2 linked regions of the Paraglaciecola sp. L3A3 genome follow. The protein of the gene in region 2 interacts with the protein of the main gene of each other region in a pairwise test. Links are inferred from orthologs where the notes say so. Each region holds a gene or a part of one and is shown on either strand. Other genes may lie near its edges.

The links.
Region 1: the proteins of GQR87_RS21525 (region 2) and GQR87_RS14010 interact in binary tests that used the Escherichia coli proteins (3 or more experiments, as listed by UniProt). The link is inferred for Paraglaciecola sp. L3A3 from one-to-one orthologs.

What each region holds. Positions count from the first base shown.
Region 1 is NZ_CP047023.1:3,379,334-3,383,442, forward strand. What follows is about bases 738-4,109. They hold GQR87_RS14010 (2-oxoglutarate dehydrogenase E1 component), read right to left. Parts: upstream 3,758-4,109; coding sequence 938-3,757; downstream 738-937. Other genes in these bases: odhB (2-oxoglutarate dehydrogenase complex dihydrolipoyllysine-residue succinyltransferase), read right to left, coding at 738-928; GQR87_RS14015 (succinate dehydrogenase iron-sulfur subunit), read right to left, coding at 3,874-4,109. Outside these bases: more of odhB, read right to left, coding at 1-737. UniProt on the Escherichia coli protein: E1 component of the 2-oxoglutarate dehydrogenase (OGDH) complex which catalyzes the decarboxylation of 2-oxoglutarate, the first step in the conversion of 2-oxoglutarate to succinyl-CoA and CO(2).
Region 2 is NZ_CP047023.1:5,157,648-5,162,059, reverse strand. What follows is about bases 594-3,530. They hold GQR87_RS21525 (ATP-binding cassette domain-containing protein), read right to left. Parts: upstream 3,046-3,530; coding sequence 1,141-3,045; downstream 594-1,140. Other genes in these bases: GQR87_RS21515 (DUF3466 family protein), read right to left, coding at 3,450-3,530; GQR87_RS21520 (YheV family putative zinc ribbon protein), read left to right, coding at 3,195-3,401; GQR87_RS21530 (DUF3565 domain-containing protein), read right to left, coding at 700-903; GQR87_RS21535 (hydrolase), read right to left, coding at 594-622. Outside these bases: more of GQR87_RS21535, read right to left, coding at 1-593; more of GQR87_RS21515, read right to left, coding at 3,531-4,412. UniProt on the Escherichia coli protein: Genetic data indicate it may be involved in ribosome assembly or function.

The sequences.
Region 1 (4,109 bases), 1.8 Mb from region 2 along the record:
ATTGTTCTTGATATTGTTTACGTAAATCCATAATAGGCTTCATGTTAACTTCATTGAATGTAGTCAACATAGCTGTGCTATTTTTGGCTTCTAATAAACGGCTAGCAATGGTTTTACGTAAACGAGTCATAGGCACACGTTTTTCAGTACGATTACCTAGCGGTGCGACTGGCGCAGCAACTGATTCAGTTGACGCAGTTTTAGCGGCTGGTGCTTGCAGAGACTTTTCTACGTCTTCTTTAGTGACACGGCCACCTTTACCAGTACCTTTAATACTAGCAGCATCAATACCTTTCTCAGTCAACAAACGACGTACCGATGGGCTTAACGCATCATTATCGTCAGCTTTTGCTTCAGCACTAACGGCAGGTGCAGTCGCCGCAGCGCCTGCAACAAAATTAGCAATCACTTGTTCACCAGTGACAGTTTCGCCTTCTGGAGCAAGAATTTCACTTATTGAACCATCAGCAGGAGCCACTACTTCTAAAACAACTTTATCAGTCTCGATGTCTACTAAGTTTTGATCACGAGAGATAGCTTCACCTGGCTGAACATGCCATGTTGCAATTGTTGCATCTGCCACTGATTCTGGCAGAACCGGTACCTTAATTTCCACTGATTCACCTTTAATATCGGATGTTTGACTAGTTTGAGGGCTTGCTGAAGCGGTTGGTGCAACAGTTGCTGCATCACCTTCTGCGAAGTTAGCAATAGTTTGTTCTCCTAAAACTGTTTCGCCTTCAGCTTGAAATATCTCAGTAACGACACCATCTGCCGGCGCAACTACTTCTAATACAACTTTATCTGTTTCTATATCAACTAAATTTTGATCTCGGCTGACTTTATCGCCAACTTTTACGTGCCAGGTAGCGATTGATGCATCTGCCACTGATTCTGGCAATACCGGTACTTTAATTTCGATGCTCATACTGGTTCCTTATTTAATAGTTAATGCATCATCAACCAATTGTTTCTGTTGCTGGTTGTGAACTGAAATATATCCAACTGCAGGAGAAGCTGACGCATCTCTGCCTGCGTATGTTAATGTGCCGCCTTTTGGTAAAGATGACCAAAAATGGTGTTGACTACAATACCAAGCACCTTGGTTTTGTGGCTCTTCTTGACACCAAACCCAATCTTTAACGGTTTTGTATTTACTCACAACTTGACCAATCTCTGCATGAGGGAAAGGATATAATTGTTCAATACGAATAATCGCTATGTCATCTTGTTCATTCTTACGACGTTGCTCTAATAGATCGTAATACACTTTACCTGAACACATCACAACACGTTTCACTTTGCTCGGGCTGATGTTATCTACTTCATCAATCACATTGTGAAACACACCTTCAGACAATTCTTCCAGACTTGATACAGCAAGTGGGTGCCTAAGTAATGATTTAGGTGACATTACAATCAAAGGTTTACGCATAGGTCTGATCGACTGACGGCGTAACATATTGAAAACCTGTGCAGGGGTAGAAGGGATACATACTTGCCAGTTATGATCCGCACACATTTGTAAGAAACGCTCTAACCTAGCAGAACTATGTTCTGGACCTTGTCCTTCGTAACCATGAGGTAACAACATGGTTAAGCCACACAAACGTCCCCATTTTGCTTCTGCTGAACTTAAGAACTGATCAATTACGACTTGAGCACCATTGGCAAAATCACCAAATTGAGCTTCCCAGATTGTCAAAGTACCAGGTTCAGCTGTGGCATATCCGAATTCAAAAGCTAATACTGCCGCTTCGGATAATACTGAATCGTATATTTCCATTGTGCCTTGTTCAGCATGCAAGTGCTGTAAAGGCATATAATCAGAACCATCTGCTTGATTATGTAAAACAGCATGACGATGGAAAAAAGTACCACGACCAGAATCTTGGCCTGTCATCCTAATGTTAGAACCAGAATCAACAATTGATGCATAAGCCAAATTTTCTGCCATGCCCCAATCTAATTGTTTTTCACCCGCTATCATGGCATTTCTGTCTTGATATAGCTTAGCTACACGAGATTGAAGTTTATGACCTTCAGGGAAAGTACATAACTTTTGTCCAAGCTCAGTGAGTTTTTCGACACTGATTGCACCGTCGTATTTAACATCCCAGTCATGGCCAAGATACGGAGTCCAGTCAACAGAGTGCTCTGTCATAGGACGCCATTCTTCAACAACACATGCACCATGATCAAGTGCAGCACGATACTCTGCTACAAGCTTCTCGACTTCATGCTCTTCAATCGTGCCTTCGGCAATTAACTGATTGGCATACAATAGACGAGGAACAGGGTGTTTTTTAATCTTTTTGTACATTAAAGGCTGAGTGGCACTAGGTTCATCAGCTTCATTGTGACCATGACGTCGATAACAAACTAGATCAATCACCACATCACGTTTAAATTGGTTACGGTAATCGAGAGCCAATTTAGTGACAAACATCACAGCTTCAGGATCATCCGCATTAACATGTAATATTGGGGCCTGAACCATTTTAGCAATGTCAGTACAGTATTGAGTTGAACGAGTATCTTCAGTTTTAGAGGTTGTAAAACCAACTTGGTTATTGATAACTATTCTGACTGTTCCACCCACTTTAAAGCCACGAGTTTGTGACATATTAAAGGTTTCTTGCACCACACCTTGGCCAGCGATAGCAGAATCACCATGTATAGTAATAGGTAAAACAACTGAGCCATCATCACAACCACGCCTGTCTAATCTAGCTCGAACAGAACCAATAACCACTGGATTAACAATTTCTAAGTGAGATGGATTAAAGGCTAATGCCAAGTGTAAATTTCCACCAGGGGTAGCAAAATCAGATGAATAACCAGCATGGTATTTAACATCACCTGCACCTAATGAATCATCGTGATTACCAGCAAACTCATCAAACAAAACAGAAGGATTTTTACCTAATACATTGACGAGTACATTAAGACGACCACGGTGAGCCATACCAATAACGACTTCTTTTGTTCCTTTGGTGCCAGCATGACTGATCAAACCTTTCAGCATAGGAACTAAAGAATCACCACCTTCAAGAGAAAAACGCTTGGCTCCAGGAAACTTAGCTCCTAGGTATTTTTCCATGCCGTCAGCAGCCACTAAGCCTTTAAGAATGCCGACTTTCTCATCACGGGTAATTTCTGGTTTGGCTTGTACAGATTCAATTCTGTCTTGTAACCAACGTTTTTGCTCAGTATCAGTAATGTGCATGTACTCAGTACCGATAGAGCCACAATATGTACGATTAAGAGATTTAAATAATTCTCCTAACGGCATTGAGTCTTTACCTATGGCAAATGAGCCGACATTAAAACTGGTATCGAAATCGCTTTCAGACAAATTATGATGGGAAAGTTCTAGATCCCTTACTCTAGGCTGTTTCCACAACTCAAGAGGATCGAGATTGGCGTGTTGATGCCCTCTAAATCTAAAAGCATTGATCAGTTGTAGAACTTTAACTTGTTTATCGTCACCAGCTGCAGATACTGGTGCTGCAGCACCTGCTCTACCGGCAGGCCCGAGGGCAGCTAAACTACGGAATTGTTCGCGCAATACACTATGTTTTGATTCAACCTCGATGCCTTCTAACTTTGGCAGTTTATCAAATACGTCGCGCCAATCTTCAGATACACTTTGCGCATCATCAAGATACAATTCATACATTTCTTCTATATAAGTAGCGTTGCCACCAGCCATGTGAGAAGTATCCCACCATGCTTTCATCACGCGTTGTTGCATTGTCGTCCCTTGGTTGAATAAGACTTACAATTAAATGTGCATTTGCACACGTCACTTTAATTATTGATAAAACTAAAACGTAAAACAAAGCCGATAAGTATTATCGGCTAGTTATTTTACACAGAACGTTTTAACAACATGGATTTGATAGAACCAATCGCTTTAGTTGGATTGAGTCCTTTAGGGCAAACACTGACACAGTTCATAATACCGTGGCATCTGAATACACTAAATGCATCATCCAAATCACTAAGACGTTGTTCTGTCGCCGTATCTCGGCTATCAGCCAAGAAACGGTATGCATGTAATAAACCAGCAGGACCGATAAATTTATCAGGATTCCACCAGAATG
Region 2 (4,412 bases):
TACTTTTCAATAAATAAGCTTGGTATAAGCGTGAAAAACCTTGATTGATACTGTCGGAACATAAGTCTAAATTGAATGGTACTGAAATCGCCATGGCCGCTTTTAGTATCTTTTGTTTAGGTTGCTCACTTAATAATTTAAGTAACATGTTAGCGCCAAGAGAAAAGCCCATGGCCGCTTTTCGGGTTTCTGGAAATTTTTGTTCTAACCAATTAAGAAAAAACCACGCATCTTCGGTTTCTCCTGAATGATAAGCCCTTGGTCTAAGGTTCATCTCTCCGCCACAGCCTCTAAAATGCATCAAAACAACGGCATAGCCCTGACTAACTAAGTTAGCCGCCATATCATTGGTGTAATGTGATCGAATCGAACCTTCCAAACCATGAAACAAAGCAATTAACCCCAATGATTTTTGTACATCCCCAGCCCAGACCAAATTAACAAAATCACCATCGGGTAATGTGAGTTTTTCTTTGCGGTAATTAAGGCTGGCGCGTTTTTGCAAAAAGCGGGGGAAAATAGTTTGTACATGTCTGTTTTTTGCCCACCAAGGTGGTACAAATTTGCTTGTTACAATTTCACCATAACGTACATTTTGAAGGGCTTGTTTTTCAGACTGCATTGAAAGGATAACGGCAATGAATACGTTCAGGTATATTACAGTAAATTGACAATTTTATGAATAGACAAACCGCAAACTCACCAGTCTTTGGGCTCACCCGTTTCACACTTCTTACAGTAAAGTTTATGACCTAACATAGATTCTCGCCCTTGTGCACTGATAACCCAGGGGCGACTCGTCCAAGGCGGATTATGCCTGACATGTTGATTATGACCACAAACCAACTCAGCCACCCAGTCGTCTAATTCGTCCTTGTGATAACCCACAATTGCATTGAGCATGTTTTCAACCTAAATTGCTGGATAAGCTGAGCTACTCGATAACGCTCTTTTTGCAGCCTAGCTGCGTTGGATTTTCTAGCAATAGCCCGCTATTACGTACGAAAAACCGCCTTGCTATACACAAAAATTTCGTCACCGAGTAAGTATTAACGTTAAATTAACCGAGTTAATTTTGGTAAGAATCTGAATTATAGACAAAATTTCTATAAAAATGACACTTCTTATCCAGAACTCAGGTTAACTATTTTGCTCAAACTCTTGCTGTTTTACTTCTAGCTGCTCTTGCGTATCTAACCATTCCATTTCAGCATCTTCTAATAACGACTTTTGTTCAGCCTGTTCTGCTAATACTTGTTTCAGTTTTATTTTGTTTTCTGGGTTGTATAACTCAGTGTCGCTAAGCTGGCTTTCTAACTTAGTTAACTTCTGTTGTGCACTTTCCATAACTTTTTCGAATTTAGTAATGGCTTTTCTTAGTGGTTGGGTCGCTTGTCTAAACTCAGCCGCCAGTCGTTTAGTATTTTTACGATCGGGTTTAATTTCCGTTTTATCGCCTTCTACATTTTCAGTTTTGTCACCTTTAAGGATCCAGTTTTTATAATCATCTAGATCTCCATCAAATGCTTGAACTTGGCCACTATCCACTAGATAAAAATCGTCACACACAGAGGTTAATAAAAACCTATCATGGGATACCAGCACCATTGCCCCTTCAAAACCTTGCAAGGCCATATTCAAGGCATGACGCATATCCAAATCTAAGTGGTTGGTCGGTTCATCCAGTAATAATAGATTAGGCTTTTGATATACAGTTATGGCTAAAACCAATCGCGCTTTTTCACCACCGGACATAGGCGCCACTTTACTGAGGGCGTTATCGCCTCTAAAACCAAAACCTCCAAGATAATCTCGTAAGCTTTGTTCTGTGGCTTTTTGATCTAACCTTTGCATGTGAGCTAAGGCCGAATCGTCTCCCCGTAAAAACTCCAGTTGATGCTGAGCAAAATAACCAATGCGCAAGCCTGCTGAGGTTTCGTAAATCCCTTCCATAGGTGTCTTTTCGCCAGCTAACAACTTAATCAGTGTCGACTTACCCGCCCCGTTTTTACCTAATAAACCAATCCGGCTACCGGGTACTAAATTAAGATGAAGTTTTTCTAAAATGATGGTGCTGTCGTAACCTACTTTAACTTGTTCGATTTTTACCAAAGGGTTAGGCAACTTGGGTGGAGTAAAAAACTCAAAAGAAAATTCAGATGCGGCCATGACTGGCAATAAGGTTTCCATTCTTTCTAATTGTTTAACTCGACTTTGTGCTTGTTTCGCCTTACTCGCTTTGGCACCAAAACGTCGAATAAAAGATTCTAAGTGAGCAATTTGATCTTGTTGTTTGGAATATTGCAGGCTTTGCAGACGTAAACGTTCTGCTCGTTGTTTTTCATATGAGTCGTAATTACCCGTATAACAAATCAACTCTTGTTGTTCTACGCTGATAATTTCATTCACAGTGCTATCGAGAAAAGACTTGTCGTGAGAAATTAACAACAAAGTACCAGTGTACCTTTGCAGCCATTTTTCTAACCAAATCACGGCGTCTAAATCTAAGTGATTTGTGGGTTCATCTAATAACAATAAGTCTGAATGGCATAATAAGGCTTGTGCTAAGTTTAAGCGCATACGCCAACCACCCGAAAAAGCGGTCACAGGATTACGCACTACATCATTCGCAAAACCTAAACCGGCTAAAATAGAGGCTGCTCGCGATTCAATATCATATGCACCAGCCTGTTCTAACAAACTGTGCAGATGGGCAATCTTTTCGCCATTATGAGACTCTTCAGCAAGTACTAACTCAGCTTGTAATTGACGAAAGTTTTTATCACCATCAATCACATAATCTATGGCAGAACGATCCACTGCCGGTGTTTCTTGGGCCACCGACACGATTTGCCAATTTTTAGGAATTTTGAAGTCACCTGCTTCAGTTTGTAATTCTCCCTTAATTAAGGCAAACAATGTGGATTTACCACAACCATTTGCTCCAATTAACCCAGCTTTATGCCCAGGGTAAACAACAGCATTGGCATCTTGTAGCAATATTTTACTACCACGCATTAAAGTAACATCAGAAAATTGGATCATGAAAACCTGTTTAAAAACTAAATTTGCATCACTTACTTAAACGCCTAAAAAGACAATTTACAGAAGAAGAGATAACACTAAAAATCTATTGGGGGTATCATACCAAGATGAACAGCCGAAAAAATCACTAATCGATAGTTAATAAAATAATGGTTAATAAAATTAAAAAACGTTTTGTCGCTGGCGCAACCTGTCCTCAATGCAAATCAATGGACACTATAATGCTGTATTTTGAAAATAACGTCGAAAAATTACAGTGTGTGCAATGTGATTACCACGAATCACAAGCTGATAAACAAGTGACTAAAGCCACTCGTTCCAGCGAAAGTGTAATTGGTGTATTTAAGCCTGAATAAATCACAGGCTTAAATACTGACAATTAATAAATGGCTATTTCTAATGTGTTAACGTAAACGAATAAAACCTTTAAATCCTAAACCGAAGAAACCCAATATTAACAACCAACTTATACTGGCTCCTTGCCTTTCTTGCACTCCACTAGAAACATTACAATTATCTACTGAGCCACCTTCTATAGGGATTAATTTAACCGCAACAACTTGATTTACTTCTGTAGTGGCCCCTAATTCATCATAAATAATTTCACCCTGAATATTTTTTACAGGGGCATTTACCAGTGCTGTAGCGGCAATTTCATTACTATCATTGATGGCATTTGCCTGCACGATTGAATAAGAAGAATTACATTCAATTAAACTGTTTAAACCTAAAAATAAGTCGTTCCTGTAATCATAAATAAAACCTTCTGTGCGCCTTGTAGTAGAGACCGATGCTTCATACTCTGCATAACCCACAACCATATTTTCGTTGTTGATTGATAATGCTGTACTGGATGAACCAGGGAAAAAATCATCAGGATATAAAGTGATGTTTGCATCAACGTCGTGTACAAAAAACTTTTGTCGAGTTATGCCAGCGACTCTTTTGGTGATGGTTCCCACCATTAAGTTATTGTTGTTGATATCTGTTGCAGTACTGGCAAACACTTCTTCATCTTGATTGATGGTAGTAACCTGATCATCGATATAAATAGCTGCAGCCGTAGTTAACGATGTAGTATTAAGATAAAAGGCAGGTGACTCTCCCACTGCTATACCATTGTCATTAATGGCCACAGCTTTACTGTTATATATATTAGTGTCTGTAGAGCTGGGCGTAATTAACATGCCTAAAGGGAAGGTGTCTGTTAGGTTACCGTTATCATCTAGTTGCCAAATAATACCCCTCTTTTGGGCGATAGAACCAACATTTGCATTAAGTTGCTGACTATATGAACGCAAACATGTTTTTTCACCTAAACAATTATCAACACTGGTTTTAAATGCATCTGTCATCAGTTCTGTAGT